Regions from separate parts of the Mesorhizobium sp. WSM4884 genome, predicted to be linked through region 3. Evidence: predicted binding sites of a transcription regulator. Region 3 holds the regulator's gene; each other region holds the start of a gene.
The links. Region 3 encodes HrcA, which represses chaperone genes, less so after heat shock. Its sites were predicted from a motif close to GTTAGCACTCNCNNNNNGNGAGTGCTAAC; they were not measured.
Positions count from the first base shown of each region.

Region 1: the regulator HrcA is predicted to act here: its motif matches at 4,802-4,830, upstream of groES (co-chaperone GroES).
Region 2: the regulator HrcA is predicted to act here: its motif matches at 7,005-7,033, upstream of groES (co-chaperone GroES).

Region 1 covers NZ_JARTVO010000016.1:100,063-110,621, reverse strand. The annotation lists gene htpG (molecular chaperone HtpG) at 1-1,539, opposite strand, end outside; gene P9236_RS22995 (DUF982 domain-containing protein) at 1,601-1,906, opposite strand; gene P9236_RS22990 (hypothetical protein) at 1,887-2,318, opposite strand; gene P9236_RS22985 (hypothetical protein) at 2,374-2,592, opposite strand; gene groL (chaperonin GroEL) at 2,659-4,287, opposite strand; gene groES (co-chaperone GroES) at 4,341-4,655, opposite strand; gene P9236_RS22970 (hypothetical protein) at 4,979-5,320, shown strand; gene P9236_RS22965 (Hsp20 family protein) at 5,602-6,075, shown strand; gene P9236_RS22960 (Hsp20/alpha crystallin family protein) at 6,167-6,676, shown strand; gene P9236_RS22955 (hypothetical protein) at 7,021-8,439, shown strand; gene P9236_RS22950 (hypothetical protein) at 8,583-9,476, opposite strand; gene P9236_RS22945 (acyl-CoA synthetase) at 9,571-10,559, opposite strand, start outside.
Region 2 covers NZ_JARTVO010000009.1:229,596-240,154, forward strand. The annotation lists gene P9236_RS17230 (AraC family transcriptional regulator) at 1-744, opposite strand, end outside; gene P9236_RS17235 (GFA family protein) at 1,123-1,548, shown strand; gene P9236_RS17240 (OsmC family protein) at 1,603-2,118, shown strand; gene P9236_RS17245 (nuclear transport factor 2 family protein) at 2,194-2,580, opposite strand; gene P9236_RS17250 (OsmC family protein) at 2,600-3,034, opposite strand; gene P9236_RS17255 (NAD(P)-dependent alcohol dehydrogenase) at 3,057-4,067, opposite strand; gene P9236_RS17260 (TetR/AcrR family transcriptional regulator) at 4,176-4,784, shown strand; gene groL (chaperonin GroEL) at 4,929-6,581, opposite strand; gene groES (co-chaperone GroES) at 6,644-6,940, opposite strand; gene P9236_RS17275 (SDR family oxidoreductase) at 7,238-7,999, opposite strand; gene P9236_RS17280 (LysR family transcriptional regulator) at 8,104-9,000, shown strand; gene P9236_RS17285 (TetR/AcrR family transcriptional regulator) at 9,088-9,708, opposite strand; gene P9236_RS17290 (MFS transporter) at 9,828-10,559, shown strand, end outside.
Region 3 covers NZ_JARTVO010000018.1:44,768-55,326, forward strand. The annotation lists gene P9236_RS23900 (sorbosone dehydrogenase family protein) at 31-1,371, opposite strand; gene P9236_RS23905 (hypothetical protein) at 1,755-1,952, opposite strand; gene hrcA (heat-inducible transcriptional repressor HrcA) at 1,982-3,064, opposite strand; gene rph (ribonuclease PH) at 3,216-3,932, shown strand; gene P9236_RS23920 (VOC family protein) at 4,129-4,539, shown strand; gene rdgB (RdgB/HAM1 family non-canonical purine NTP pyrophosphatase) at 4,539-5,216, shown strand; gene hemW (radical SAM family heme chaperone HemW) at 5,213-6,391, shown strand; gene P9236_RS23935 (hypothetical protein) at 6,634-6,822, opposite strand; gene rsmI (16S rRNA (cytidine(1402)-2'-O)-methyltransferase) at 7,035-7,925, shown strand; gene P9236_RS23945 (YraN family protein) at 7,976-8,353, shown strand; gene P9236_RS23950 (undecaprenyl-diphosphate phosphatase) at 8,434-9,240, opposite strand; gene P9236_RS23955 (glutathione S-transferase family protein) at 9,399-10,091, shown strand; gene queG (tRNA epoxyqueuosine(34) reductase QueG) at 10,072-10,559, shown strand, end outside.

The DNA of each region.
Region 1 (10,559 bases), on a different contig from region 3:
GAAGGCCAGGAAGGTCGCGATTTCGGACGGGATTTCGGCATCCGGCTTCGAACCGGTGTCGAGCAGGGGGATCTCCGACAGATCGGCTGCACCCTGCGTCACCGACTTCAACGGCTTGCCGTCGAATTCCGGCGCCATCGTCGTCCAGAAGCTGTCGACCGGATCAGTCAAAAGCAGGACTTCGATGCCGCGCGCCCGGAACCCTTCGAGCTGCGGCGAGGCTTCCAGCCGGGCGCGGTCGTCGCCGGCCATGAAGAAGATCGCCTTCTGGCCGTCCTTCATCGCCGCGACATAGTCGGCCAGGCTGCGCAGGGTTTCGCCGGAGGTGGTGGAGCGGAAGCGGGCAAGCTTCAGCAGTTGCTCGCGCCGCTCGTAATCCTCGTAGAGCCCTTCCTTGAGCACGACGCCGAAATTCTCCCAGATCTTGGCGTAGGCTTCGGCATCGTTGTCGGCTGTCTTGGCGAGGTCGCCAAGCACGCGATTGGTCACGCCCTTGCGGATCGCGGCAAGCAGCGGACTTTCCTGGATCATCTCGCGCGAGACGTTGAGCGGCAGGTCGGCGGAATCGACCAGGCCGCGCACGAAGCGCAGGTAGCGCGGCAGCACATCGGCATCGTCGGTGATGAAGACGCGCCGCACATAGAGCTTCATGCGGCCCTTGCGGTCCTGGTCGAACAGATCGAACGGGCGTGAACCCGGCACGAAGGCGAGCACGCTGTATTCCTGCCGGCCCTCGGCGCGGAAGTGGATGGTAGCGGCCGGCTCGTCATACTGGCCGGCGACGCTGCGGTAGAAATCGGTGTATTCTTCCGCCTTGATCTCGCTCTTTTGCCGCACCCACAGCGCCGTGCCGTCGGCGATGTCGCGTGGCTCGGCGCCCGGCTTCTCGATAAGCGCGATCGGCACCGGCACATGGCCGGAGTGGGACTTGGCCAGCCCCTCCAGCCGGTAAGGCGTGGTGTAGGAGGCTGCATCCTCCATCAGATGCAGCACGACGCGCGTGCCGCGTTTCGGCGCCGCGGCAAGCGGCACGGAAGCGATCTCGTAGGTGCCTTTGCCGTCGGACGACCAGCGCCAGGCTTCCTCGCTGCCGGCCAGGCGGCTGATGACGTCGACATGATCGGCCACCATGAAGACCGAGTAGAAGCCGACGCCGAACTGGCCGATGAGTGCCGAGTCTTCGCTCGCCTTGCCGGCCTCGACGCGCTCGATGAAGGCGCGCGTGCCCGAGCGGGCGATCGTGCCCAGCGCCTCCGCCATCTCCTCGCGGCCCATGCCGATGCCGTTGTCCTCGACGGCGAGCTGCTTGCTGTCTGGATCGGCCGAAATGGTGATGCGCGGCTTTGCGTCCTCGCCCAACAGTTCGGGGCGGGTGATGGCCTCGAAACGCAGCTTCTCGCAGGCGTCGGCGCCGTTGGAGATCAGCTCGCGCAGGAAGACGTCCCGGTCCGAATAGACCGAATGCACCATCATGTGCAGCAGCCGCGAGACGTCCGCCTCGAATGTCCTGGTTTCCGTCGTTTTCGTATCCGTCGTCATTCAGAATTCCTGCGCTAGTCTTTCTATCCGCCGCGCCAGCGCGCGCCGGGTCATCAATCTCTCAGCCGTTGCTGTTTGTACTAAGGGTACCGTCCGCCAGCGCCGCTGGCGCCTGCGAAACCATGTCCGGCACCAGAATATCGTGGCGGCGCGCGAAGGCAACAAGGGTTGCCCTGACCGTTTCCGCGTCGATCTCCCCGGCAATGCCGGCTTTGCAGGCGTTGAGCGCGATCTCATGCGCGCTGCTCCTGTTCGCCGAAGGCCAGTCCTGAAGCAGGGCATGCGCCTCCATCACGGTTTCGAGCCTTGCTGGCAAGCCCATGCCGACGAGAATGGTGACAGGTTCTTCAAAGTGGTCGTGTTCCATGGTCCGAACCTCCTTTCGACTGCACGGCGATCGGATCGGGGCGAGGACCACCGGATGCGTGGCGACGCGGGTAGGGCGACTGCAGCACGATGCCGTGCGATTCCAGATGGTTGAGGATGTTGGCCTCGAGGCTTTGAATCGCCGCGGCCGGCCCCGTGTGCGCCACGGCTTTGGATTGGAGCAATCCCGGCGGCGGGAGCGCCTTGTGGGCCTTTACCAGCGCCTCGATCCAGGCGCCAACGGCGAGCGGTATCCGCGCGCGGCCGTCGACCCAGCGTGCCACTTCGCTTTGCGGATGGTTGAGCTCCTGAGCCAGGTCGACGGCGTCCCACCTCAGCACCTTCATGCATTCACGCAAACGTCCCGCAATCACAGTAACCTCCTTCAGCATGCCCGTATCGAATGCGGTCATCGATGCGGTGCAATTGACGAAGGACCCGCCTGGTGGGACGGGCCCAGTTCCTTGTTCAGCCCTTGGCGCCTGCCGTCGCCGACACCTGCTGCGCCGCCAGGAACATCAGCGTTGAGGCGGCGGTACGGCGTCTCCAGCCGGCGGCTTCGGCCGCGTCGAGCAATCCTGCAAGCTGCGGCTGCAGAGCGATTCGGCACTCCGCCTCATAGGCGAGGAATTCGCTCGGCTCATGTGTCGGTGCCGGCACCGGGCCGGTACCGCTCATCACATCCATGATGGCCTCCCAATCTGTCGCACGAGGCCCGCTCCCGAAGCCGGGCGCGGGCCTTTGGTCAGCGTCTTAGAAGTCCATGCCTGCACCGGTGGGCATGGCGGGCGCGGCTTCCTTCTTCGGCTTCTCGGCCACCATCGCTTCGGTGGTGACGAGCAGGCCGGCGACCGAGGCGGCGTCCTGCAGCGCGGTACGCACGACCTTGGCAGGGTCGATGACGCCCTGGCTGTAGAGATCGCCATATTGACCGGTCTGGGCGTTCCAGCCATAGGCGAAGTCGGTCTTCTCGCGCAGCTTGCCGACAATAATCGAGCCTTCCGCCCCGCTGTTTTCGGCGATCTGGCGAGCGGGAGCCTCGATGGCGCGCCGCACGATGTCGACGCCGTATCTCTGGTCAGGATTGTCGACGGCCACCGCGTCGAGCGCCTTGGCGGCCCTGAGCAGCGCCACGCCGCCGCCCGGAAGGATGCCTTCCTCGACCGCGGCGCGGGTCGCATGCATGGCATCGTCGACGCGATCCTTGCGCTCCTTGACCTCGACCTCCGTCGAGCCGCCGACGCGGATCACCGCGACGCCACCGGCAAGCTTGGCCAGACGCTCCTGCAGCTTCTCGCGATCGTAGTCCGAGGTGGTCTCCTCGATTTGCGCCTTGATCTGCGTAACGCGACCCTGGATCTCCTCCTTCTTGCCGGCGCCGTCGACGATCGTGGTGTTCTCCTTTTCGACCACCACCTTCTTGGCTCGGCCGAGCATCTCCAGCGTGACGTTTTCCAGCTTGATGCCGAGATCCTCGCTGATGGCGGTGCCGCCCGTGAGGATGGCGATGTCTTCCAGCATGGCCTTGCGGCGATCACCGAAGCCCGGAGCCTTGACGGCCGCGACCTTGAGGCCGCCGCGCAGCTTGTTGACCACCAGCGTCGCCAGCGCCTCGCCTTCGACATCCTCTGCGATGATCAGCAGGGGCTTGCCCGACTGCACCACCGCCTCCAGCACCGGGAGCAGGGCCTGCAGATTTGAGAGCTTCTTCTCATGGATCAGCACATAAGGCTCTTCCAGCTCGACGCGCATCTTGTCCTGGTTGGTGATGAAATACGGGCTGAGATAGCCGCGATCGAACTGCATGCCTTCGACGACTTCCAACTCGGTGTCGGCGGTCTTGGCTTCCTCGACGGTGATGACGCCTTCGTTGCCGACCTTCTGCATCGCTTCGGCTAGGAAGCGGCCGATCTCGGCGTCGCCATTGGCCGAAATCGTGCCAACCTGGGCGATCTCGTCATTTCTGGTCACCTTGCGGGCGTTAGTCTTCAACTCCTGGACAACAGCCTCGACTGCTTTGTCGATGCCGCGTTTCAGATCCATGGGATTCATGCCCGAAGCAACGGCCTTGGCGCCTTCCTTGACGATCGCCTGGGCGAGAACGGTTGCGGTGGTCGTGCCGTCGCCGGCAATGTCGCTGGTCTTCGACGCAACCTCGCGCACCATCTGCGCGCCCATGTTCTCGAACTTGTCCTCGAGCTCGATTTCCTTCGCGACGGTGACGCCGTCTTTGGTGATGCGTGGGGCGCCGAACGACTTGTCGATGACGACGTTGCGGCCCTTCGGACCGAGGGTCACTTTCACCGCGTCGGCGAGGATGTTGACGCCGCGCAGCATGCGCTCACGGGCGTCGGAATGGAACTTCACTTCCTTGGCAGCCATTGGAACACTCCTTCAGCAGGCAGCTTTCGTTGACCGGATAGAGTTGGGCCGGCTCAGGCCGCTTTTCCGAGCGCGGATGTCTGTTCGATCACACCCATCACGTCGCTTTCCTTCATGATGAGCAGGTCTTCGCCGTCGAGTTTGATCTCGGTGCCGGTCCACTTGCCGAACAGGATGCGGTCGCCGACCTTGACGTCGAGGGCGACGAGCTTGCCGCTTTCGTCGCGGGCGCCGGGACCGACGGCGATGATCTCGCCTTGCTGCGGTTTTTCCTTGGCTGTGTCGGGGATGATGATGCCGCCGGCCGTCTTCTCCTCTGCCTCGACGCGGCGGACCAGAACACGGTCATGCAATGGATGGAACTTCATATCGTTCTCCTTCGGGACAAACAGATTTTGAGAGGTTCCTCCACTCCGGGCCGGAAGGCCCGGAGCAGGGCTCGCGATCCTTTCGGCATCGCGCGCATGTGGATGTGGTTTTGCCTTTTCTGGTTTCAAGAGGTCGCGGAAAAATTTTTGGCACTCGTGCCATGCGAGTGCTAATGCCATGAAAACATGAGCCGAATCAGAACGGGTAGCGTGCTTCTCCGCTTGAATTTTCCGGAAGGCGGAACAAAATCATTCGAGCCCTCGACGAGTGAGCGCATTGAAGCTGAAGCTGTCGAAAGGAGTTTTGGAAGACGGAGGACCAGATGAACCGACAGGATGTCTCGCCGATAATCCCTTCTCTTGTTCCCGAAACATGCGATCTTGCGTTGGATCGGCTGCTGTCGCCGGCAAGGCATTTCAAGCACCCCGACGAGGTCGTGAAGGACGATACCCTTGACCTTCAGGAAAAGCGGGCAATCCTGTCGTCCTGGGCGTCGGATGCCTGTGCCGTTGAGTCCGTCCCGGCGTTGCGGCTGCCTCCGGGAAGCGATCTGCCGGTCTCCTTCGATCAGATCATGAATGCGCTATGCCAACTCGACGCCGCGGCCGCGCAGTCGACGCGCACGAGTAACCGTCGGCAAATTATTGACCGCCTGGATGCATGACATCTTCTATGATGACTATGCGGCTTTGGGGGCGCTGCACTTCTTCGTGCGCGCCGCCCCACCATCGCCCTGCAAGACCTTTAGATGGCTATTGCCATGCGTTGAAGGCGGGTCCCAGTCGCAGGTTCTTGGTGCAAAGCTGAACGGCTCAGGCCCCTTGACGCAAGGTAAATCAATTCCCAAATCGATTTTCGCCGGCGCTTGCAAGAGGCCGGCAAGGTCAAGGAGCGCCGCGTCCTTGGCGCTCCTCGTATCTATGTTGCTCAATGGAGGATGTAGCTATGAGAAACAGTTTCGACTTCTCTCCCCTGTTCCGGTCGAGCATCGGCTTTGATCGAATGCTGAGTGCGCTCGAGACGGCAAGCCGTATCGAAACCGCTGACAACTGGCCACCCTACGATATCGCCAAGACAAGCGAGGACGACTATCGCATCACTATGGCGGTGGCGGGCTTCAGCCAGGAAGAACTGGCCATTACCCAGGAGCAGAATATGCTCATGGTTTCTGGTCAGAAGGCAGGCGAAGACAAAGGTGAGTACCTGCATCGCGGCATTGCCGGCCGCGCGTTTCAGCGCCGCTTCGAGCTTGCCGACCATGTCAAGGTCGTCGGTGCCAGCCTCGTCAACGGCCTGCTCACGATCGATCTCAAGCGCGAGATTCCGGAAGAAATGAAGCCTCGCCGGATCGACATCGCGGCGGACAAGGCAGTGCCAAAAGCCGCGACGAAAAAGATCGAAGAGAAACAGGCCGCTTGAGGCCTCTTCTCGGCGCTACGTGCGGAGCGCCGGGTGATGTGTCCCGGCGCTTGAGGCATTGTCTTCCGGGCGAACGGAAAGGAGGAAAGCAATGAGTGTCCGCGATCTGATTCCCTGGGGCCGAAGCAATGGCAACCAGCTACCGAGTGTCTTTCGTGATGGCGAACGCGATCCGTTCCTGTCGCTGCATCGCGAGGTGAATCGGCTGTTCGACGACGTCTTCCGCGGCTTCGGCTCCGGCTTGCCGTCGTTGGGCGGCGTCTCAGCCCTCGGTGGCGGCTGGCCGAGCGTCGAGATCTCCGACAACGAGAAGGAGATCAGGGTGGCGGCCGAAGTGCCAGGCCTGGAGGAGAAGGACATCGAGGTCCTGCTCGATGACGGCGTGCTGACGCTGAAGGGTGAAAAGCGCTCTGAGACATTGGACAAGGAACGGCAGTTCTCGGAGCGCGTCTATGGTCGCTTCGAGCGTCGCATCCCTCTGGGCTACGAGATCGAAGAAGACAAGATCGATGCTCGCTTCAAGAACGGTGTGCTGACGGTAACGCTGCCCAAGACCGCGAAGGCGCAGTCGCAGGCCAAGCGCATCGAAATCAAGAGCTGATATCATGGCGGGGGTTGGACTGATGGCAACAGCCCCCGCCATATACGGAACGGCCGACGCTGGCGCGGGTGCTGACGAGAGCGTGGGATGATTGCCTGTTACGCGAGCCGCTGGCACTGCCACGCAACGCGCGTCGATGTCGTTCCGCCGAACGCTGCTCCACTGGAACCACTTACCGCGCTTGGCGCAGATGTCGCTTACGGAACATCGCGCAAGCGTCTGGAAAGGTGCGATAACCTTAATTTCTTCCGTCTTTTGGAGAGGGTTCCCGTACGGAATGCAAAGGGCTAGATTAGCAATTCGTTAATTAATACGGCGGGTGTGAGCGTAAGAGGTGTGCCGTTATGAATTTCAAATCCCTGATCAAGCGGGCCGAAAACGTAGACAAGGAATTTCAGGAGCTTCAGTCGGATTTGGCGGAAGCTTTCGAGGAATGTCTTGCGGCTGACGAACAGACGTCGATTGAGGACGACATGGTCGCCGATCTGGCGGCGGGCGACGAGGATCCTCCGGCCGAAAGCCAGCCCGAGGCAGTGGCCTCGCGGCTGACGCCGCATACTCAGACGCGGCTGGCCGCGCTGGAAGCGGTCTCCGGGCTTTTCCGCGACGGGCAGGGCCATCTGGAGGAGATCGAGGCGAGGCTGGCGGAAATCGCCACCGCGCATCAGATGACGCGCGACATCCTGAATGTCCTGCATCGCGACGCGCTCCGCGCCAACGAGCTGGAGCTGGCGAACGCCGCTCTGAGCGCCGAACACAAGACCATGTCGGAACAACTGCTCGACGCCGCCAGGAAGCAGCGCGAACGCGACGGCGCGGCCGAGGCCTGGCAACAGCGCGAGGCAAGCCTTGTCCAGGACCGGGAGGCACTGCGCGAGGCGCTTGCGGCGGTGCGGCTCGAACTGGTCGAGATGGGCAACGAGAGCGCAAGGCGCGAGGCGGAATTCGGCGAGATCGTCAAGACGTTGACCGCCAAGACCGTCGAAGCAGACCGGCGTGCCGCCGAGAACAAGCTGCTGCGCGAAAAGCAGGTCGGGCTTTCGGTCGACCTGGAGCAGGCGCAAAAGCGCGAGGCCGAGGCCCGGCACAAATTCGACGAGTTCGCCGCCGCCCACGCCAACGAAACCGCGCGAATTTCCGAGCTGTTGGCCCAGATCGGCAGCCACGACAAGGAGGAGGCTCGTCTGCAGAAGTCGCTGGAGGCGGCGCAGGCCAAGCTTGCCGAAGTGGCCGAGGCAGCCAGCATCGCCGAAAGCGACGGGGCGGCCGAGCTGGCGCGGAGCCAGGCGGAGATGCGCGGATTGCGTTCCGAGATCCAGGAACTGCAATCGCGGCTGGAGCAGGCCTCGAACGACAAGACCGAAGCCGCGGCCGAGATGACGAGGCTCAGGGCGCAGTTGAACGATGCCGTGACCGAACGGCAGATCGCGGAGGAACGGCTGGCGGTTCTCAGGAACGAGAGCGAAATGGACAAGAAGAACCTGTCGGTGGTCAGCACGAATCTCTCGCAGCTTTCCCTGCAGCAGGCGTCCGAGCAGATCCAGCTCGATATCCAGAAGCAGGAATGCGAGGATCTACGCGCCGAGATCGTGACGCTCAATGCCCGCATCCAGGAGCTGCTGCCCTACGAGCGGCTGCACAGGGTGACGGATGCCAGGTCGCGCAAGGACGTCGTGCCCATAACCAACGGCATCATCGCGGAAGCCGCGCGCCCGACCGCGCGGCGCAACAGCCGGCGCAACATGCGTGCCAACGCAAGTTAAAGCGCTCGCGGTATCAGCCTGTCGGCGTTGCTGCATCTAAGGCGCGTCTCGCTGAAACGACGCGCTTTAAGCCCTTGTTTTGAATGCATGTCGTTCTCCCAAAACCGCTGCTCGCTTTTGGGCGACATGCATCGGGAGAGAGCCTACTTGCCGGCCATATGGTCGGCAAGCTGCTGCGCCTCGGCAAGCAGCGCCGGGAAGGCCGGATCGCCCGGCAGGCGCGCGGCCATGCAGGCGCGATAGTCGCCGTCGCCTTTTTCCCAGGCGGCATTGGCGGAATCATAGGCCTGCTGGTCCTTGAGGTCCGAGCCCTGATAGGTCTCCTGGAATTTCTGGGCGGTCGCGTCCGCCGTGGTCCAAATGGCCTCGCAGGCCGCGATCTTCGGTATGGGCGGTGATGCGGGCGCCTCGGCGATCAGCACGCGGTCGCCCTTGACGACCGCGACGACGACCTGCTGGTCGTAGATAGGCCCCACATCCTGCGTCCAGCCGCCGAGCCGGGCGACGGTGATGTCGGCGCCTTCCGGTTTCTTCAGCGGAAAGTCGAGCGTCTTCACGAAGGCGGCATCGGCGCCAATCGCCTGGGTGTAGAAGCCATCGAGCTTCAGCGCCTCGTCGAGGCTGGTGGGCAGCCTGAGGCTTTCATCGTCCCCGTCGGCCCTTGACTGCAGCCAGCGGTCGGCGAGACCCCGCGTCGTCGCCACGATGCTCGGGCCTTCGTCGCTCTTGGCGTAACGCAACCCGTCGAGCATGCCGAAGCCGATATCGGAGGCGCTCAGGCTTTCCAGATTGATGGTGCCGGTTGCCGGAAAATCCTTGACCGAAAGCGGGCCGAGAATGGCCGAAAGACGCTTTTCGAGATCGGCCTGCGCCTTGGCATTCGCGGCATCGAGCGCTTCCACTTGAGCGTTCGAGCTTTCCAGCGCCGCGATGTCGGAAATCGCCTTGTCGCGCGCGGCGATATAGTCGTCCTCAGGCGAGGCCGCGAAAGCCGTGCCGCCCGCGAGAGCGAACAGAAGCGTCCAGATCAACCGCATGATGCAACCCCCGCGATGCGTTCTACCCAATGACAGGCGCACATTTGAAGACAAGATCGGGCCAAAAAAAGACGGCGAGAGCTGACAGAGTCCTTCACCCCTTCCGCTTCTCGACCTCCGCCTTCCTCAGCAGGAACCGCTGGATCTTGCCGCTCGGCGTCTTCGGCAGTTCGGTGACGAACTCGACCTCGCGCGGATAGGAATGCGCCGAGAGCCGCTTCTTGACATGTTGGGCAAGCTCCTCGGCCAGCGCTTCGCTGCCCTTGTAGGCCGGCGCCAGCACCACGAAGGCCTTGACGATTTCGGTGCGTTGCGGGTCGGGCACGCCGACCACCGCCGCCTCGTTGACTGCCGGATGCTCGATCAGCGCGCTTTCGACATCGAACGGCCCGATGCGGTAGCCGGCCGAGGTGATGACGTCGTCGGCGCGGCCGATGAAGGAAACCGAGCCATCCGGCTCGTACTCCACCGTGTCGCCGGTGCGATAATAGCCGCCGGCGATCGCCGGCGTCTCCGCTTGGTGGTAGCCGTCGAACCAGCGCAGCGGCGACCTGGCTATATCGACCGCCAGCACGCCCGGCTGGTTGGGACCGAGCTCGTTGCCGGCTTCGTCCAGCACCACCATGCGGTAGCCCGGCATGGCGAAGCCGGCCGAGCCCGCGCGGACAGGATGGCTGAGCCCATGATGGTTGTTCACCATCATGCCGTTCTCGGTCTGGCCGTAATGGTCGTGGATGGGCGCGGCGAGATGGGCGTCGAACCAGCGGATCACTTCCGGGTTGAGCGGCTCGCCGGCGCTGCTCACCACGCGCAGCTTGCCCTTGACGCGGCTGGCCGCCTCTGGCCCTTCCGCCATCAGCAGGCGATAGGCAGTGGGCGAGCCGGCGAGACTGGTCACACCCAGTCGTTCGATGATCTCGTAGGTGCTTCTGGCGTTGAAGGCGCCTTCGTAGAAGGTGGTGGCAATGCCGAGCTGGAGCGGCCCGGTGATGGCGTAGTAGAGCCCATAGGCCCAGCCGGGATCGGCGATGTTCCAGAAAATGTCGTCGGCGCGCAGCCCGATCGCGTCGCGCATATAGGCGC
Region 2 (10,559 bases), on a different contig from region 3:
CGACAGCGCGGCTTCCCGCGCCAGCGCCTCCACCGTCCAGTTATGCGCCGGTCGGTCGTGGATCAGCGCCAACGCCTTGCTCAGATGCGGATCGCGCAGGCCCGCCAGCCAGCCGGTTTGCTGCGGCGGCAGCGATTCCACGTAGCGGCGCAGGACGTCGACGAACATCAGCTCGCTGAGCTTGGTCAGCACGGTCTCGCTGCCCGCCCGCTTTTCCGCGACCTCCGATACGGCGAGCTTGATGAACTGGCCGAGCCAGCCGCCATCGCCCTTCACGTCCCCGGCCTTGATGACCGGCGGCAGCGCCTCGAGCAGCGGATTGAAGGGCAGGGCGTCGCAAGCGAGATAGCCGCACACCAGGCGAGCCGACAACGATCCGTCCTTGACGAAGTTGATGGGGAACGGCGTCTGGCTGGCGGCCGCGATCTCCAGCACATCCGCGGTCGGCGGATCGGCCCGAACGTCGGGCGTGCTCGACATGATATGCGGGTCGCTGTTGGTGAAGACCACGACCTCGCCGGCCTCCACGGGAATCGCCTCCTTGCCGATGATGCGGGCAAAGCAGCGGCCCTCGGTGAGCACATGGTAGGAGATCAGGTGGTCCGCGCCGGGCAGGATCCTCGGCAATATCGCAGCAGGGGCGGGCGAGCAGACCGCCCATGGGTCCTGAGCCTCGATGTCGAAGAACGTCGCACCGGTAAGGCGCACCGTTTTCAACAGGTCAGACAGAGCGTCCCCGGCCATTCCACCCAAGTCCCGCTAGAGCAATTCCAGAAAAAGTGTGAGCGGTCTTCCGTCCGGAATTGCGTCAAAACAAGAAGATAGAGCGGTTCGCCGTTTCCGTGAAACGGTGAAACGCTCTAGAGCAATTCCAGGAAAAGTGTGAGCGGTTTTCCGTCCGGAATTGCGTCAAAACAAGAAGATAGAGCGGTTCGCCGTTTCCGTGAAACGGTGAAACGCTCTAGCCGCGCGACATCCCTTTCGAGTTCCGGACGCGCTGTCAAGCGAGGCGGACGCCGCGTCATTCCGTTCGTGGCCGGAAGCTTTAAACCCTGCCGGTGCCGAGCTTCGTCCCCAAACCGGACGCTCGAGCGCAATCGAACTCAAGGAAGGATGTAAGTCATGACGGTACACAAGGGCGGGTGTTTTTGCGGCGCCGTGGAGATCGAAGTGCACGGAACCGCCGAGGCGATGGGCTATTGCCACTGCAGTTCCTGTCGTTCGTGGTCGGCGTCTCCCGTGAACGCCTTCACGTTGTGGAAGCCGCAGAACGTCAAGGTCACCAAGGGTGCCGAGTTCCTGTCCGGCTTCGGGAAGTCGAAGATGAGCGAGCGCCAATTCTGCACCAAATGCGGCGGTCATCTGATGACGGATCACCCGCCGCTCGGCCTGGTCGACGTCTATGCGGCCACCATACCGACGGTGGCATTCACGCCGGGCGTCCATGTCAATTACGCCGAGACGGTCCTGCCGATGAAGGACGGCTTGCCGAAGCTCAAGGATTTTCCGGTCGAGCTCGGCGGCTCCGGCGTGAGCCTGCCGGAATAGCCCGGCGATGACGCACGACCTCCACGAACCACACTCAACGACAGGAGAATATGCATGGACATCGCGACATTTCGCGCCACGCAGGAGCCGATCAAGGATCTTTATCGCAAGGATGCCCGGGCGGCGCTTCTCACGCTGAAGGCCAAGGGCAGCGCCGACGACTCCAAGGTGACATGCAAGGTCGAGACCGGCCGCGGCCTCGCTCTGGCAGGCATCCATCCGAAGGCCGGCGGCAGTGGGCAGGAGCTTTGCTCGGGCGACATGCTGCTGGAGGCGCTGATCGCCTGCGCCGGCGTCTCGATGCGGGCTGCCGCCGCCGTGCTGGAGATTCCGATCCAGTCGGCCGAAATCTCCGCCGAGGGCGACGTCGATCTTCGCGGCACGCTGGGCGTCACCGAAGGCGTGCCGGTCGGCTTCAAGGAGATCCGCCTGCGCTTCGACATCGAGACGGACGCTCCGCAAAACCGGCTGACCCAGCTGATGGAGCTCACCGACCGCTACTGCGTGATCTTCCAGACGATCCAGCGCAGCCCCAAGACCTTCGTGAAGCTCAACAGGATCGCGCGGTAAAGCGAGTTGCCCGGAATCCTGACCTTGGCGGGGGGATTTCGGGCGGGGCCCGAGCGCGGCCTTCCGCGCCAGGCCCTATCCCTTCACATAGCCCATGGCTTCAACGATCCGTCCGTCCGCGACGCGCATCAGGTTGACGCCGCGCAGCGAGTTGCCGTCGGCCCTCCAGAAGCGCCAGCGGATCGTCGCCCGGTCGCCGGCGACGAAAGTTTCTTCGAGATCGAAGCGCGTGCCGGGCGCGGTGGCGATCGCCGACCACAGCTCGACGCAGGCGGCCTTGCCGGTCCGGCGGGCGCCATCCGGCGCCGGGGTCGTGTTCTCGATCACGCAGTCATCCGCCACCAGTTCGACGAGCGCGGACGGGTCGTGACGCTGGAAGACGTCGTTGTAGCGCCGCATGATCTCGGCCGTTTCGGCAGAGCGTTTGGCCGTGGCGACGTCGAGGACCAATTCCTGGGTCATTGGATATTCTCCTTCCATTTCAGCTGTCTATGAGGCTCGCCTTGAGCGTGATCGCAGCGACGCCGGCCAGCGCCCTCGAGACCAGGCAGGTCGCCTTGGCGGCTTGCGCGAGCCGCTCGAAATCATCCGCGGCCAGCCCGGCGACGCGCGCTTCCGTCTCCAGTTCGATGCGGGTGATGGTCGGCCCGGCCGTGGTGGCGCCCAGATGCACCTTGGCAATCGTGTGGATGCTCGCCGGGATGTGACCTTCGCGGCCAAGAATGGCGCTCAGCGCCATCGAGAAGCAGCCGGCATGGGCGGCCGCGATCAGTTCCTCCGGATTGGTGCCCGGACCGTTCTCGAAGCGGGATGGGAAGGAATAGGCACCTTCGAACACGCCGCTGCCCAGCCGCAACCGGCCGGATCCCTCTTTGAGCGTGCCTTGCCATTCGGCCGAAGCGTCGCGGATCGTCATTGCTGTTCTCCTCTCTGATCGGTCAGGCGCCGTCGACGACGACCTTGCCGAAGACGTCGCCCCGCTGGAAATGGCGGTAGCCCTCGCGCGCCTCGGCGAAGGGGAAGATCCCGTCGATGACGGGCTTCAGCCGATGCGTGGCGACGGCGGCGAGCATCGTCTCGAGAGCGCTGCGGCTGCCGACGAAGATGCGGCTTATGGTGGCGAGGCTGCGCTGGTAGACGGGGCCTGGAATCTCGACCGACCTACCTTTCTGGTCCTGCACGGTGAGCAGCACGATGCGTCCGTAAAGGGAGCTTGCGATCAGCGATTGCGCGAAGGTGGCCGGACCGCCGGTCTCGACGACGAGGTCGATGCCGCCGGTCGCCTCGCGCAGCTTCATGCCCCATTCCGGTGTTTCGGCCGCGGCGATGACGAGGTCGGCGCCAAGCGCCCGCAGCCTGTCGGCCTTCTCGTCGCGCGAGGTGACGGCGGCGACGCGGCAGCCCATGAGTTTGGCGAACTGCACCGCGAACACTGCGACGCCGCCTGAGCCGATGACCAGAACCCATTGTCCGGGCTTCGGAATCTCGGCGGCGGTCAGCGCGCTCCAGGCGGTCAACCCGGCGCAGGTGAAGGTGGCACCCTCCTGCCATGAGAGATGGTCGGGCAACCGCACGGCCCATTGCTCGTCGAGCAGGGCATATTCCGAGAGCATGCCGTCCAGCGTGCAGCCGAGCTGGTCGACGACGCCCGGATGCATGCGGCCGTCGACCCAGCGCGCGAAATAGCTGCCGGTGACGCGGTCGCCGACCGCAAAGCGTGTGACGCCGTCGCCGATCGCCGTCACCTCGCCGGCGCCGTCGCTCAGCGGAACGATGCCGGGCTGCGGCGTCAGCGGATACGTGCCGTTGAGGATCATCGTGTCGCGGCGGTTGAGCGAGGTGGCGCGTACCCGCACGACGATCTGATGCGGCCCAGGCTCAGGCGCCGGCTCCTCGCGCATCGACAGTTTGTCGATGCCGCCTTGCCCCTCCAGTCGATAGGTTCGCATTTTCGCCTCCAGTATGTAGACCGATTTACATATTATGTAGACCGATTGTCATATTCTCGGCAAGCCCTATAATGCGCACTCCTGACAGAGGTTGACATTGAGGTTGATGTGGCGACGGACACACGCACCCGCATGATCGAGGCGACGGCGCTGCTCATCAGGCAGCGCGGCTATCACGGCACCTCCCTCAACGACATTCTGAGCGCCAGCGGCGCGCCGCGCGGCTCGCTCTATTTCCACTTCCCGGGCGGCAAGGACCAACTGGTCATCGAGGTGACGCGCGCCAGCGTCGCCGATGTGACCGAGCGGCTGGGCGCGGCGCTGTCAGAGGAAAGCGATCCAGCCGTTGCCGTCCATCACATCTATCAGTCGGTCGCGCGCATGCTGGAGGACAACGAGTTCTCGCTCGGCTGTCCGGTCGCGCCCGTCGTGCTCGACGCGCCGAACGATGTTCCGGACCTGGCCGAGATCTGCCGCTCCGCCTTCGAGCAGTGGATCGGCCTGCTGCGCCAGGCATTCGTCAGGGCAGGGGTGCCGGAGCGGCGCGCGCAGGCGCTGGCGCTGTTGGTCGAATCCTCGCTCGAGGGCCTGATGGTGATCGCCCGCGCCACCCGCGACCGCACGCCGGTCTCGACGGTTGCCGACGAGGTCGCTGCGCTGGTTGAAGCCGCAGTGCTGGCCGGTAAGGCTGCGCAGCAGGCGGAGGGCGCCGCGTAAGCAGCGGCCCTAGCAAAAAGGGCGCCGCTCGGCGCCCTTTCCGTATGCATTAGCCAGATAGCCTGGATTAGAAATCCATGCCGCCACTCAAGCCCGCTTGCGGGCTTGAGCATTGTTAGTTGATGGGCGTGCTTATGGATTTCCTCAGAAATCCATGCCGCCCATGCCACCCATGCCGCCGCCAGGCATGCCGCCCGGCATGCCGCCGGCGGCTTCCTTCTTCGGAGCCTCGGCGATCATGGCCTCGGTGGTGACCAACAGGCCGGCGACCGAGGCCGCGTCCTGGAGAGCGGTGCGCACGACCTTGACAGGGTCGACGATGCCCATGGCGATCATGTCGCCATACTCGCCGGTCTGGGCGTTGAAGCCGAAGGTGCCGCCCTTGTTCTCGAGGATCTTGCCAGCGACGATCGAGGCTTCGGCACCGGCGTTGGCCGCGATCTGGCGGGCCGGAGCCTGCAGCGCGCGACGAACGATGTTGATGCCGGCCTCCTGGTCGGCATTGGCGCCGGTGGCCTTGAGGTTGCCCGAAGCGCGCAGCAGGGCGACGCCGCCGCCGGCGACGATGCCCTCTTCCACGGCCGCGCGGGTCGCGTTCAGAGCGTCGTCAACGCGGTCCTTCTTTTCCTTGACCTCGACCTCGGTCGCGCCGCCGACGCGGATCACCGCGACGCCGCCCGCGAGCTTGGCCAGGCGCTCCTGCAGCTTCTCCTTGTCGTAGTCCGAGGTGGTCTCCTCGATCTGCTGCTTGATCTGGGCGACGCGGCCCTGGATCTCGGCCTTCTTGCCGGCGCCGTCGACGATGGTGGTGTTCTCCTTGGAGATCGACACCTTCTTGGCGCGGCCGAGCATGTTGAGGCCGACGTTCTCGAGCTTGATGCCGAGGTCTTCCGAGATGACCTGGCCACCGGTGAGGATGGCGATGTCTTCCAGCATGGCCTTGCGGCGGTCACCGAAGCCCGGAGCCTTGACGGCGGCAATCTTCAGGCCGCCGCGCAGCTTGTTGACGACGAGCGTGGCCAGAGCCTCGCCTTCGACGTCTTCCGAGATAATGAGCAGCGGCTTCGAGGTCTGAACGACGGCTTCCAGGACCGGCAGCATGGCCTGCAGGTTGGAGAGCTTCTTCTCGTGCAGCAGGATGTAGGCGTCTTCCAGATCGGCGACCATCTTGTCGGCGTTGGTGACGAAGTAGGGCGAGAGGTAGCCGCGGTCGAACTGCATGCCTTCGACGACTTCCAGCTCGGTGTCGGCGGTCTTGGCTTCCTCGACGGTGATGACGCCTTCGTTGCCGACCTTCTGCATCGCTTCCGCGATCATCTTGCCGACCGACTCGTCGCCATTGGCCGAGATCGTGCCGACCTGGGCGACTTCCTCGGAAGTCTTGATCTTCTTCGACGCCTTGCCGAGAGCGGTGACGACTTCACCGACGGCGAGGTCGATGCCGCGCTTCAGGTCCATCGGGTTCATGCCGGCGGCAACGGCCTTGTTGCCTTCCTGGACGATGGCCTGGGCGAGAACGGTCGCGGTGGTCGTGCCGTCGCCGGCGATGTCGTTGGTCTTCGAGGCGACCTCGCGCACCATCTGCGCGCCCATGTTCTCGAACTTGTCTTCGAGTTCGATCTCCTTGGCGACGGTGACGCCGTCCTTGGTGATGCGCGGCGCGCCGAACGACTTGTCGATGACGACGTTGCGGCCCTTCGGACCGAGGGTCACCTTCACCGCGTCGGCGAGGATGTTGACACCGCGCAGCATGCGCTCACGGGCGTCGCGGGAGAATTTTACGTCTTTTGCAGCCATAGTTAGCTCCTGACAGGGGCTCGGACAGAGCCCGAAAATTCAGTTGATGGAGAGGCCGATGATCAGCCGATGATGCCCATGATGTCGGATTCCTTCATGATCAGAAGGTCCTCGCCATTGAGCTTGACTTCAGTGCCCGACCACTTGCCGAACAGGACACGGTCGCCGGCCTTGACGTCCAGCGGCACGAGCTTGCCGCTTTCGTCGCGAGCGCCGGAGCCGACGGCGATGATCTCGCCTTCCTGCGGCTTCTCCTTCGCCGTATCCGGGATGATGATCCCGCCGGCGGTCTTGGATTCGGATTCGACCCGGCGAACGACCACGCGGTCATGAAGCGGGCGGAACTTGGACTTTGCCATGTTGTCTTCCTCGAATGAGAACGGTGAGAACTGTTCCTCCATCCGGCGAGGTCGCCGGATATAAGTTAGCACTCACCTGGGGCGAGTGCTAACGTGGCGCTGAAATAGGCTGGCGGCTTGCGAGTGTCAAGGCGCGTTGCAAGGGGCAACGGCGCGAAATTTTTCTCGCCATGACACTATGCCGAAAAAGTCGGATCGCAGGTGCCGTCAAAATAGAAGCGCCGTGTTTAGCCGGCAAACAGCGGCGAAGCACGGCGCGATGCGAATGACGGGCGGACCGGAGCGGATAAGTCCGCGTTAGATGTTCATGCCGCCGGACACCTCGATGCGCTGGGCGTTGACCCAGCGATTGTCCTCCGACAGCAGCGAGGCGATCATCGGGCCGATGTCGTCGGCGACACCGGCGCGGCCGAGCGCGGTGACGCTCGCCACCATGCGGTTGATCTCGGCGTCGTCGCGCACATGGCCGCCGTTGAAATCGGTCTCGATCGCGCCGGGCGCCACGGTGTTGGCGGTGATGCCCCGGGCGGCCAGTTCCTTGGCGAGGTAGCGCGTGAACACCTCGACGCCGCCCTTCATCATCGCATAGGCGGCCGAACCCGGGACAGAGAAGCGCGCCAGCCCGCTCGAGATGTTGATGATGCGGCCGCCATCGTTGATCAGCGGCAGCAGCGCCTGGGTGAGGAAGAACACGCCCTTGAGGTGGATGTTCATCAGCGTGTCGAATTCCTGCTCCGTCGTCTCGGCGATCGGCTTGCGCAGGCCGGTGCCGGCATTGTTGACGAGATAGTCGAAGCGGTCGCGCTGCCAGATTTCCCTGAGCGTCTTCTTCAGCGCCGCGGCGAAAGCGGGGAAGCTGGCAACGGCGCCGGTGTCGAGCTCGAGCGCCGCGGCGCGGCCGCCGGCCGCCTCGATCTCGGCGATGGCGGTCTTCGCCTCGTCGGCGCGCGAGCGATAGGTGAGGACGACGTCGACGCCCTTGCGGGCGAGGTTCAGCGCGGTGTTGCGGCCGAGGCCGCGGCTGCCGCCGGTGATGAGAGCGATGGGGCGAATGGCCATGGTGAAATCTCCTCTTTGTGATGGAGATCCATATATTCGGCTGAGTGAGCGATATAATCTGGCCAGGATTGCCAACTCTATTCAGATTATGCGAACAATCATCGATGGACAGGTTCGACAGCATGCGACTCTTCACCCGCGTCGTGGAAAGGCGAAGCTTCACCGCGGCTGCCGCCGACCTTGGCCTGCCGCGCTCCAGCGCCACCGCCGCGATCAAGCAGCTCGAAGAGCGGCTCGGCGTGCAATTGCTTCGCCGCACCACGCGCCACGTCACGACCACGCTCGACGGCGAGGCTTATTACCAGCGCTGCATCGGCATCCTCGCCGATATCGAGGATGCCGAAGGCGGCTTCGGAGCGCATGAGGTGCGCGGAAGGCTGAGTGTGGATGTCAACGGCCACATGGCGCGCACCTTCCTGCTGCCGGAACTGCCGGCGCTGCTCGCCAGACATCCGGGCCTGACGGTGCATATCGGCGAAGGCGACCGCTTTGTCGATCTCGTGCGCGAAGGCGTCGATTGCGTCATCCGGGCCGGCACACTTCCCGACAGCGACATGATCGTGCGCCGTCTCGGCATCGCGCGCGAGATCACCGTCGCGAGCCCCGCCTACCTCGAACGCCACGGCGTGCCGCGCACGCCGGACGATCTGGCCGGTCACATGATGATCGGCTTCATCTCCTCCCGCACCCGGCAGGTGATGCCGCTGGAATTCACCGTCGACGGCAAGGTCCGCGAGATCGTGCTGCCGTCGCGGGTCACGGTGTCGAATTCGGATACCAGTGCTGCGCTGGTCCGGCTGGGCTTCGGCCTGTTCCAGGCGCCAAAACTTCGATATGCGGACGATATCGCGGCCGGGCGGCTGGTCGAGGTGCTTTCGGATTTTCCGCCGACGCCGACGCCGATCTCGGTGCTTTATCCGCGCAGCCGGCAACTGTCGCCAAGGGTGAGGGTGTTTGTCGACTGGCTGGTGGAGATTCTCGGACCGAAGCTGGATTCGTGAGCGATCTTATTGACGCTGGAGGGACTACACCCCTCTCTGGCAGGCCAGAGGGGGGTGAGCGCCGGCGTTTGCGGGCTGCGAACTGTTCTACAAAAACAACCGCAGCTGCGCATGGATGATCGAGCGGTAGTCCTCGATCGTGCGCCGCCCCTCGTCTTCGTCCTGGGTCAGCGCCAGCCGCACGACGCCGCCGGCGAGCTGGAAGATGAGGAAGACTATGCGTGCGAAAGCCTCGCGCCGCTCCGGCTCGATCAGCGGGCTGACATGATCGCAGAACATCTCCGCCTGTCGCCTCGTTTCGGCGATGTCGAGATTCTTGAGCGCCTTGTCGGCCTGGATCGCGTTCTGCAGGTCCTGGATCGCAGGATCTCCGGCGACGCGGCCGTGATAGTCGTCGAGCAGCCGGTCCGCAGCCGGCATCACGTCGTCGCGGTGCCGCACATCAGCGATGATCTCGGAGAGCCGCGCGCGGCTCTCTTCCGAGAAGCGCTCGTAGAGCATGGCCAGGATCGCCGACTTGCTCGGGAAGTAATGATAGACCGTGGCGATCGGCCCGCCGGCCAGCGCGCCGACTTCCTTCATCGTCACCGCGTCGATGCCTTTCTCGCCGATCAGCCGCATGGTCGTGGCGAGGATCGCATCGATGCGCTCGCGGCTGCGCTCCTGCTTCGGCCTGCGCCTGGGTTCCGTCGCCTTTGCTTCTCTCATCCACCAAATCTCTCGCGAGAGCTGTGAATTCTCGGTTGACAGGAAACTGATCAAGTATCAGTTTCGTGAAATGCTGACAACTTGTCAGCTTTTCATTCGGGCTGCAAGGGAGGCGCTTCGTGACCGTCACCGATGTCGCGCAAGCCGAAAACGGCGACTGGCTGGTCGGCAATCCGACCGGCCTGCAACTCGCCTCGGCATTGTGGATCGGTTCGGTCGGCCTGCTCATCCTGGGACTCCAGCCAGTGCTGCTCGGCGCGCTCTACGCGGAAGGCCATGTCACCGGCGACGAACTGGCACTGGTCGCCACCGCCGAGATGATCGCGATCGCCATCGGATCGGCGATCGTGGCGATGCTCTTGCCGGCTCGCAACATGCGCTGGAAGAGCGCTCTGCTCCTCATCCTGCTGGCGCTCGCCAATTTCTGGACGGCTTATGCTGGAAGTCCCAATGCGCTGATCGGCGCGCGCATGCTCGCAGGCCTTGCCGAGGGCGGCCTGGTCGCCGTCGCCACCGAGCTGATCGCCCGCTCGCGCCGAGCCGAGCGTATCGGCGGCTATTTCGTCACGCTGCAGACCTTGGCTCAATGCGCGCTGGCGCTGCTGCTCGCGCTTTATGCGGTGCCTGCGGCTGGCTCTGCCGGCGGCTTCATCGCACTCGGCATCGTCTGCCTGCTGTCGCTTATCGCCGCATGGATCGTGCCGGACGACTATGCCGATCTGCCGAAGGAAGAGCATCTTTCCAACGTGCTCACCGTGCCGGCCATCGCCGCGCTGCTGTCGATCTTCTGCTACTTCATGTTCTTCGGCGCCGTCTGGGCCTTCCTCGAGCCGCTCGGCGCCGAGTTCGGT
Region 3 (10,559 bases):
AAACCGGTTCCCACTTTCGGGAGATATGCTTTAGCCACCATAAGTGACGCGCCAGATGGTGCCGTTGCCGTCTTCGGTGAGAATCAGCGCGCCGTCCTTCGCCACCGCCACGCCGACCGGCCGACCCCAGACCTCGTCATCCGAAATGACGAAGCCGGTGGCGAAGTCCTCATATTCGCCGGTCGGCTTGCCGTCCTTGAATTTCAGTCGCACCACCTTGTAGCCGCTGCGGACGTTGCGGTTCCACGAGCCGTGCAGGGCGACGAAGGCGTCGCCCTTGTAGTCGGCCGGGAAGTTGCCGCCTTCGTAGAAGGCGATGTTGAGGGGTGCCGAATGCGCCTGCATTAGCACATCGGGCACCGTGACCTTGCCGGCGAGGTCGGGGCGCGCGCCCTTGTGGCGCGGATCCTCGTTGGAGCCGATATAGTACCAGGGCCAGCCGTAGAAGGCGCCGTCCTTGACGGACGTCGCGTATTCGAACGGCACGTTGTCGCCGAGCTCGTCGCGCTCGTTGACGACGCACCAGGGCGCGCCCGTCGCCGGCTGTACGGTCATGCCCGAGCAGTTGCGCAGGCCGGTGGCGACCATCCTGCGGTTCTTGCCGTCGGGGTCGAAGGCGAGCACGTCGGCGCGACCCGCCTCCGAGCCCCAGGCGGCACCGAGCGGTTGCGATTTCGCCCATTCCTCAAGACCGCCTTTCGGCTTGGCGCCCATGTCCTCGCCGACGTTCGAGCCCGAGCCGACCGACAGATAGAGCGTCTTGCCATCGGGCGAGAAGGCGATGTCGCGGGTCCAGTGATGACTGGCCGGAATCTTCTCGACGATGGTTTCCGGCTCGCCGGAAGCCTCGAGGTCGCCGTCGCGATAGGCAAAGCGAACCACGCCGTCGCTATTGGCGACATAGACCCATTGCGGCTTGTCGCCCGGCGGGTAGAAGGCGATGCCGTAGGGCTGGCTGAGGCCCTCGGCGAAGATGGATTTTTCCGCCGGTTTCGCGCTGCCCGCGGCCAGGCGGTAGACGCGGATCTGGTTGGCTTCGCTGTCGGCGACGAAGAGGTCGCCGTTCGGCGCGACGCGCACGACACGCGGATTGTCTATGCCGGAGGCAACCAGTTCCGCGGAAAAGCCGGGCGGCACTATCGGCTTCGCGCCTTCGGGGCGGTCGGCCAGGCCGGGGGCATTCGATGCCAGCCTGCCGATGCGGGGAGACGGCAGGTCGCGCGGCCTGATCAGGCGGCGCACGCCGGGCCGGTCGGCTTTCCAGTCGCCGAAAGCCTTTTCGCCTGTGAGCAACGGCTGGTCGGCCTGCTGCGCGAGGGCTCCGGACGCCAGGAGCCAGACAATGCCTGCAAGGCCGGCGACCCGTACCATGCTGTTCTCCGTGGTTTGCGCCGGCGTGTCGCAATTGGCTGAGGCCGCCTCGACGTCGTCATCCCAGGGCGAAGCAGGAGCGAAGCTCCGTCGCGGAGACCCTGGGATCCATGCCGTGACGTCGGCCGAGGAGTGCAGCGGAGCAGAATTCTGCACCGTCGCAACACTTCCCAGTCACGGCATGGATCCTGGGGTCTGCGCTGCGTCGCTTCGCTCCTTGCTCCGCCCCAGGATGACGAAGCTAAAGGCGCCCCAGCCAATCTCCAAGGCAAGCTGGCAACGCAAGCACCAGCCGACCCATCAAATTTCCGTGCCAGGAAACTAGGATCGACAGGCATTCCGAAAAGAGGGGCGGCCCGATTTCTTAGCGGTTCCAGGCCCGGTCAGCTCTCTTCGACGTCCAGATCCTCGTCGAGCCGCTTTTCCAGCGCGACCAGATCGGCCGGCAGCGGCAGGCCCATGGCGCGCATTTCCCTGAGCTTCTCGCGCAGCTGTTCCTGCACCTCGTGCTCGTCCTGCGGCTGGTTCACCATTTCCTCGAGCAGCAGGCTGATCTGGGCCTTGAACGATTCCAGCGCCATTCCACCCTCCTTGCGGCGATCCCGCTCGCCTACCTCAGCATGCGCGAAATCAATTGGGCAGTATAGTCGACCATAGGTACGATGCGGGCGTAGTTGAGCCGGGTCGGGCCAATGACGCCAAGCGCGCCGACGACGCGTGCGTCCTTGTCGCGATAGGGCGCGACCACGAGCGACGAGCCGGACAGCGAGAACAGCTTGTTCTCCGAGCCGATGAAGATGCGCACGCCCGGACCTTCCTCAGCAAGGTCGAGAAGCTGCAGCAGGCCGTCCTGCGTTTCCAGATCCTCGAACAGATGACGCAGCAGTTCGAGGTCGGCCTGGGCGGTGACGTTCTCCAGAAGATTGGCGCGGCCGCGCACGATGAGGCGCGCCGGCAGGCCGCTCTCGGCGCCGGCCCAGACCGCGAGGCCCTTCTCGACCAGATCCTGCGACAGCGTGTCGAGGGCCGCCCTCGTCTCGTCCTTGATGCGGGCGATCTCGACGCGCGCTTCGGCCAAGGTGCGGCCGCGGATATGCGCGTTGAGGAAGTTCGAGGCCTCGTGCAGCTGCGAGACGGTGATGCCGGCGGGCAGGTCGACGACGCGGTTCTCGACGTCGCCGCTCTGCGACACCAGGACGGCAAGCGCCTTGGTGGGTTCAAGCTGAATGAACTCGATGTGCTTGAGCGCCACCTCGTTCTTGGCGGCAAGCACCAGGCCGGCGCCGCGCGACATGCCGGACAGCATCTGGCTGGCCTCGGTCAGCATGTGCTCCAGCGTGGCGCCCGCGCCCGAGGCGCGCACCTGCGCTTCGATGACGCGGCGCTCCTCGTCGGACAGATCGCCGAGCTCCATGAAGGCGTCGACGAAGAAACGCAGGCCGGTCTGGGTCGGCAGACGGCCGGCCGAGACGTGCGGTGCGTAGATCAAGCCCAGATGCTCGAGGTCGCTCATCACGTTGCGGATGGTGGCCGGCGACAGCGACGACGGCAGGATGCGCGACAGGCTGCGCGAGCCGACCGGCTCGCCGTCGCGCAGATAGGAATCGACAATGCGCCTGAAGATGTCGCGCGACCGCATGTCGAGCGACTGAAGCACGGGCGGCTGCGAAGCCGGATCGACTGCCTTGTTCATTCCAGCCAGAACCTCCTGTTAAAAGATATAGACTCCCGTCTCGATGGCAACCCGGCCCCGTTTTCCTTTGCGCCCCCTTTTCCTTTGCGCGTAAGGCCGCATGCGTCTACAAGCCGCCGACGAATCCAAAAGAAGAACGGAAAGAGCCTCTATGCGCCCCTCCAAACGCCAAGCCGATGAAATGCGCGCCATCTCCTTCGAGCGCGGCGTCTCCAAGCATGCCGAAGGCTCATGCCTGGTGAAGTTCGGCGACACGCATGTGCTGTGCACGGCCAGCCTCGAGGAAAAAGTGCCGGCCTGGATGCGCAATTCCGGCAAGGGCTGGGTGACGGCCGAATACGGCATGCTGCCGCGTTCGACCGGCGAGCGCATGCGGCGCGAGGCCTCCGCCGGCAAGCAGGGCGGCCGCACGCTGGAGATCCAGCGACTGATCGGCCGGAGCCTGCGGGCGGTGGTCGACCTGCAGGCGCTGGGCGAACAGCAGATCACCGTCGACTGCGACGTCATCCAGGCCGACGGCGGCACCCGCACGGCCTCGATCACCGGCGGCTGGGTAGCGCTCTACGATTGCCTGCGCTGGATGGAGGCGCGCCAGATGGTGAGCGTCTCCAAGGTTTTGAAGGACCATGTCGCCGCGATCTCCTGCGGCATCCATGACGGCCAGCCGGTCATCGATCTCGACTATCTCGAGGATTCCTCGGCCGGCACCGACGCCAATTTCGTCATGACCGGCAAGGGCGGCATCGTCGAGATCCAGGGCACCGCCGAAGGCGAGCCTTTTTCCGAGGAGCAGTTTGCCGCGCTGATGGCGCTCGCCAAGAAGGGCATTTCGCGGCTGGTGAGTTTGCAGCAGATGGCGGTGGCGTAGGGCGCCGCAGAGAAGAACGAATGAGGTTGGCGATCCTTCACACCCCCCTCTGGCCTGCCGGCCATCTCCCCCGCAAGGGGGGAGATTGGATGTCACCTTGGGTTTCGCCAACCATCAACGTTGAGATGCCGCCGGCGGAGCTGCCAATCTCCCGCCTTGTGGGGGAGATGGCCGGCGGGCCAGAGGGGGGTGCCTCGTGAAGCCCTCTGCGATTTTGGAATCCGCGCTCTACGCTACTGATCTCAATGCCGCCGAATCCTTTTACCGCGACATCCTCGGCCTCGAGCCGGTGGGCAAGGTCGAAGGCCGCCATGTGTTCTTCCGATGCGGCAACGGCGTGCTGCTTCTTTTCAACGCCGAGGCGACCAAGATCCCGCCGGCGCCGGATGCCAGGCTGAAGGTGCCGCCGCACGGCACGGTCGGCGAGGGCCATCTCTGCTTCACCGCGAGCGCCGAAGAGATCGCGGAATGGCGCAAGCATCTGGCTGCGAAGAACATCGCCATCGAAAGCGATTTCGAATGGCCGCAGGGCGGACACTCGATCTATATCCGCGACCCTTCGGGCAATTCAATCGAGTTCGCCGAGCCAAGGATCTGGGGCCTGTGATGCATTCATTGAACGGACAAAAGATCGTCGTCGCCAGCCACAATGAAGGCAAGCTGCGCGAATTCGCCGACCTGATGGCGCCGTTCGGCTTCGAGGCGAAATCGGCCAAGGAATACGGCCTGCCGGAACCGGACGAGACCGGGACGACCTTCGAGGAGAACGCCTATATCAAGGCATACGCGGCCGCCAAGGCAACCGGCCTGCCGGCGCTGTCGGACGATTCAGGGCTATGCGTGGACGCGCTCGACGGCGCGCCCGGCGTCTACACCGCCAACTGGGCCGAGACTGCGGACGGCAGCAGGGATTTCGGCATGGCCATGCGCAGGACCGAAACGGCATTGCAGGAGGTCGGCGCGACCGAGCCGGCGCAGCGCAGCGGCCGCTTCGTCGCGGTCATCTGCCTCGCCTTCCCGGATGGCGACGCCGAATATTACCGCGGCGAGGCCGAAGGCACGCTGGTGTGGCCGCCGCGCGGCACGCTCGGCTTCGGCTACGATCCGGTGTTTCTGCCCAACGGCTTCGACAAGACGTTCGGCGAGATGAGTGCCGAGCAAAAGCATGGCTGGAAGCCGGGCCAGGCGACGGCGCTGTCGCATCGCGCCCGCGCCTTCCAGAAATTCGCGCAAGCTCGCTTGGATTTGGCCCGATTGGATTTGACAAGGCAAGGTTCGGAATGATCGGAACCGGCCAGAGCATGCCGCTCGATCGCAGCCCCGGCTTCGGGGTCTATATCCATTGGCCGTTTTGCGCGGCCAAGTGCCCTTACTGCGACTTCAACAGCCATGTCCGCCACCAGCCGGTCGACCAGGAGCGATTTGCCCGCGCCTTCGAGACGGAGTTGGCGACGATGCGCGAGCGCACCGGCGCGCGCGAGGTGACCAGCATCTTTCTTGGCGGCGGCACGCCGTCGCTGATGCAGCCGGAAACGGTCGGCGCGGTGCTGGAGGCGGTGGCGAAGAACTGGACGGTGCCCGCCGGCATCGAGGTGACGCTGGAGGCCAACCCTTCCTCGGTCGAGGCCGAGCGTTTCCGCGGCTATCGCGCGGCCGGGGTCAACCGCGTGTCGCTCGGCGTGCAGGCGCTGAACGACAAGGACCTGCGCTTCCTCGGCCGGCTGCACAATGTCGAGGAGGCGCTGCATGCGATTGGACTCGCCCGGGAAATCTTTCCGCGGCTTTCCTTCGACCTGATCTATGCGCGGCCGGGCCAGACGCCCGACGCCTGGCGGGCGGAGCTCGAGGAAGCGATCGGCCACGCCGCCGACCACCTCTCGCTCTACCAGCTGACCATCGAGGAGGGCACGCCCTTCCATGCGCTGCATGCGGCGCGCAAGTTCGTCCTGCCCGACAACGACCATGCCGCCGACCTTTATGCGCTGACGCAGGAAGTGACCGCGGCGCATGGCCTGCCGGCCTATGAGATCTCCAACCACGCGCGGCCGGGCGCCGAGAGCCGCCACAATCTGACCTACTGGCGCTACGGCGAATATGTCGGCGTCGGACCGGGCGCGCATGGCCGTTTCGTCGAGAACGGCCGCCGCACCGTGACGATCGCGGAAAGAATGCCGGAGACCTGGCTCAATCTGGTCGAGGCCAGGAGCCACGGCGTCACCGGCGGCGAGGTGCTGACGCGCGCGGAAGAGGCCGACGAGTTCCTGCTGATGGGACTGCGGCTTGCCGAAGGCATCGATCTGCAGCGCTACGAGACGTTTGCCGGGCGCGGCCTGTCGAGCGACAGGTTGTCGGTGCTGCAGGAAGAAGGTCTGGTTGCGCCGGTCGGCAATGCACGCCTGCGCGCCACGACCGCCGGCATGATCGTGCTCGATGCGGTGGTGGCGGACTTGGCGCGGTAGGCTTTTGCTGTAGGGACGACACTCATGGCGTCGGCGGGACAGCGCCCCCCTCTGGCCTGCCGGCCATCTCCCCCACAAGGGGGGAGATCAGATGTCATATCGGCTTTCGCCAATCGCCAACGTCGGAAGGACAAGCGGGGCGGCGGAGCTGCCAATCTCCCCCCTCGTGGGGGAGATGTCCGGCAGGACAGAGGGGGGCGCGAAGGAACGCTACATCAGAGGGAGAGCGTCCTACTATCCAATCACGCGTCGTGCTTCTGGCGGTGCTTGCCGCGGGTCTTTTCCGCATGCGCCTCGTCTGAACGGACCGGCTTCGTGTCAGTCTTGTCGCGGCGGGCGCCGGGCTGGGCGGCGATCGGATGTGGGGGGATGCCCTCGCGGGCGGTTTTGCTTTCAAGTCGGCTTATGAAAATGTCGAAGCGATTGGGCATCGTCCGGTCCTGCCTCCTCCCGGGAATCAGGGATTAAATCGGCCGCTGCCGGTTTCGTTCCTCACTGTGGCGAAGGCATGGCGATTTCCTTTCCTCGACTTCACGTTTTGCAACCGCGCGTGAGCCGTGCCAAACAGACTTGTTCTTGCGCAATTCCGGGCGAAAAAACCGCTACCCAGCTTTCCGGAAAACGCTCGGATGGAGGGCGATCCTTGACCGGTGACAAACGCAGCTACCTGATCGGGCAGACCGAGATGCCGGCGCGGCCACTGGCGCCGGCGCTCTATCTGGTGGCCACGCCGATCGGCAATCTCGCCGACATCACGCTGCGGGCGCTGGAGACGCTGGCCGCCGCCGATATGGTCGCCTGCGAGGACACCCGCGTCTCGCGCGTGCTGCTCGAACGCTACGGCATCCGCCGCCGCACCACGGCCTATCACGAGCACAATGCCGCCGAGGCCGGGCCGAAGCTGATCGAGGCACTGACCGCGGGGCAAAGCGTGGCGCTGATCTCGGATGCCGGCACGCCGCTGGTCTCCGATCCCGGCTACCGGCTGGTCGGCGAGGCGCTGGAGCGCGGCATCCGCGTCGTCCCGGTACCGGGGCCGTCGGCAGCGCTTGCCGCGCTGACGGCCTCCGGCCTGCCGTCCGATGCCTTCCTGTTCGCCGGTTTCCTGCCCACCAAGGCAGGCCAGCGGCTGACCAAGCTCGAAAGCCTCAGGCAGGTGCCGGCAACGTTGATCTTCTACGAGTCGGCGCGGCGGCTGGCGGAGACGCTTGGCGCGATGGTCGAGGCGCTCGGCGGCACGCGGCGAGGCGCGATCGGCCGCGAGCTGACCAAGGCATTCGAGGAAATGCGGACGGGCGCGCTCGGCGAGCTTGCCGACCACTATGCGGCGGCCGACACGCCGAAGGGCGAAATCGTCATCTGCGTCGGCCCGCCGGAGGCGGGGGAAGACCAGCCAGCCGATATCGACCGGCTGCTGTTGTCGCTGGTTGCCGAAATGCCGGCCTCCAAGGCGGCGGCGGAAGCGGCGAAGATGACCGGCGGGCAGAAGCAGGCGCTTTACCGGCGGCTGCTCGAGCTGAAGGACAGACCATGATCCCAAAAAGTGGAAGCCGGTTTTTGGATAAGATCATGGTCAAGCAAAAGATGGCTGAACGCACTGTCGGTCATCGCCGCAAGGCCTATCGGCGCGGCCATCGCGGCGAGTGGCTGGCGGCGCTGGCGCTGATGCTGAAGGGCTATCGCATTCTCGCCCGCCGCCATCGCACAAAGCTCGGCGAGATCGACCTGATCGCCCGGCGCGGCGACCTGGTGCTGTTCGTCGAGGTCAAGGCGCGACGCACGCTGATGGAAGCCATGGAGGCGATCGCCCACGCGTCGGAACGGCGCATCGAGGGCGCCGCCGACCTGTGGCTGTCGCGCCAGCCGGATTACGGCCAGCTTTCGGTGCGCTTCGACATGGTGGCGGTGCTGCCCTGGCGCTGGCCGGTACATGTCGAAAATGCGTTTTATGGAAGGAATTGAGTGGCTTTGTCAGGCTGCTTCCTGCGAAGCGTCGGCGGGACAGCGAAGGAACTCGACTGAGCAGTAGAAGGTCTGCGCTCTCACCCCCAGATCATCAGCGCCACCAGCCCAAACCCGCCGACCACCAGGCGCCACCAGCCGAACAGCGCGTAGCCTTTGCGCGAGACGTAATCGAGCAGGAAGCGGACCACGATCAGGGCGCTGACGAAGGCGGCGACGAAGCCGATAGCGATGATCGGCAGGTCGGCCGAGGTCAGCACGTTGCGGTTCTTGAAGAGGTCGAAGGCGAAAGCCCCGACCATCGTCGGCATGGCGAGGAAGAAGGAGAACTCTGCCGCCGCGCGCTTGTCGACGCCCATCAGCAGCGCGCCGACGATCGTCGAGCCCGAGCGCGAGGTGCCGGGGATGAGCGACAGGCACTGGAACAGGCCGATCTTGAGATAAAGGCTCAACGGGAAACGCTCGACGTCGTGATGGACAGGCTTTAGGTTCATGCGGTCGACGGCAAGCAGCACCACGCCGCCGATGATCAGCATGATGCAGATCAGCCGTGGCGATTCGAACAGGAAGGTCTTGATGAAGTCGTGCGCCAGCGCGCCGATGACCGCCGCCGGCAGGAAGGCGATCAGGATGCCGATGACGAAATGCCGGGTCTGCGGGTCGCTGGGCAGTTTGATCAGCATCTGCCAGAGCTTGCTGAAATAAACGCTGAGGATGGCAAGAATCGCGCCGAGCTGGATCAGGATTTCGAACGCCTTGCCGGTCGAATGGAAACCGAGAAAATGGCCGGCGAGCAGGATATGGCCGGTCGAGGAGACGGGGATGAATTCGGTCAGGCCCTCCAGCAGCCCAAGCAGCAGCGCTTCGACGATGGTCTGACTTTCCATGGCAACCTCAGATTTCGGGATAGCTGAAGACAACGGCTTGCTTGTCACGGCGCGGAAGTCCCCCTATAGGTCGCAACACCGTGACGGCCGCATGACGGGCCGCCAAGACTTACCGGCGCAGGGGGCGATTCGCCAGTGCGCCCTATCATCGCGGAACCATGCTGACGCTTTTCCACCATCCGATGTTCGCCACCTGCCGGTTCGTGCGCCTCGCCTTCGGCGAGTATGGCGAGGAGCTGGCGCTGATCGAGGAAAAGCCCTGGACGCGGCGCAAGGAGTTTCTGGCGCTCAACCCGGCCGGCACGCTGCCGATCCTGCTTGCCGAAGGCGATGTGCCGATCGTCGGCGCCATGGTGATCGCCGAATATCTCGACGAGACGCGTGGGGTGCTGAAGCGCGACAAGCGGCTGTTCGCCGAGGATCCGATGCAGCGTGCCGAAATCCGCCGGCTGACCGACTGGTATCTCAGCAAGGCCGAAAGCGAGGTCACCCGCCATCTGGTGCGCGAGCGCGTGCTGAAGCCGGTCATGCCGGAGACGGCGGGCGGCGGCTCGCCCGATTCGGCGGCGATCCGCGCCGCGCGCGCCAATATCCGCCAGCATATGAAATACACCAACTGGCTGGCCGGCACGCGCCACTGGCTCGCCGGCAACAAGGTGACCTATGCCGACCTCGCTGCGGCGGCGACGCTTTCGGTGCTCGACTATCTCGGCGAGATCGACTGGCGCGAGCACTCGGCGGCGCGCGAATGGTATACACGCGTGAAATCACGGCCGTCGTTCCGGCCGCTGCTCACCGACCGGGTGCGCGGCCTGTCGCCGGTATCGCATTATGCGGACCTCGACTTCTGACAAGAAGAAGCTGCGCGCGCTGATCGACGCGGAAGCACGCCGCGCCGGCTTCGAGGCGATCGCGGTGACCAGGCCGGACGCGATCCCGCTGGCGCCGGCGCGACTGGCCGAATTCGTCGCCGACGGCTTTCACGGCTCGATGGAGTGGATCGCAGAGACGGTTCTGCGCCGGTCCGAGCCTTCGACGCTGTGGCCGGAGGTGCGCTCGATCATCGTTCTGGCGATGAATTACGGGCCGGACCGCGACCCGTGCAATATTCTCCAAAAACGCGATCGCGGCGCGATCTCGGTCTACGCGCAAAACCGCGACTATCACGACGTGATGAAGGGCCGGCTGAAGGAGATCGCCGGCAAGATCGTCGCGCGGGCGGGTGGCGACGTCAAAGTCTTCGTCGACACGGCCCCGGTGATGGAAAAGCCGCTGGCGGAAGCCGCCGGGCTCGGCTGGCAGGGCAAGCACACCAATCT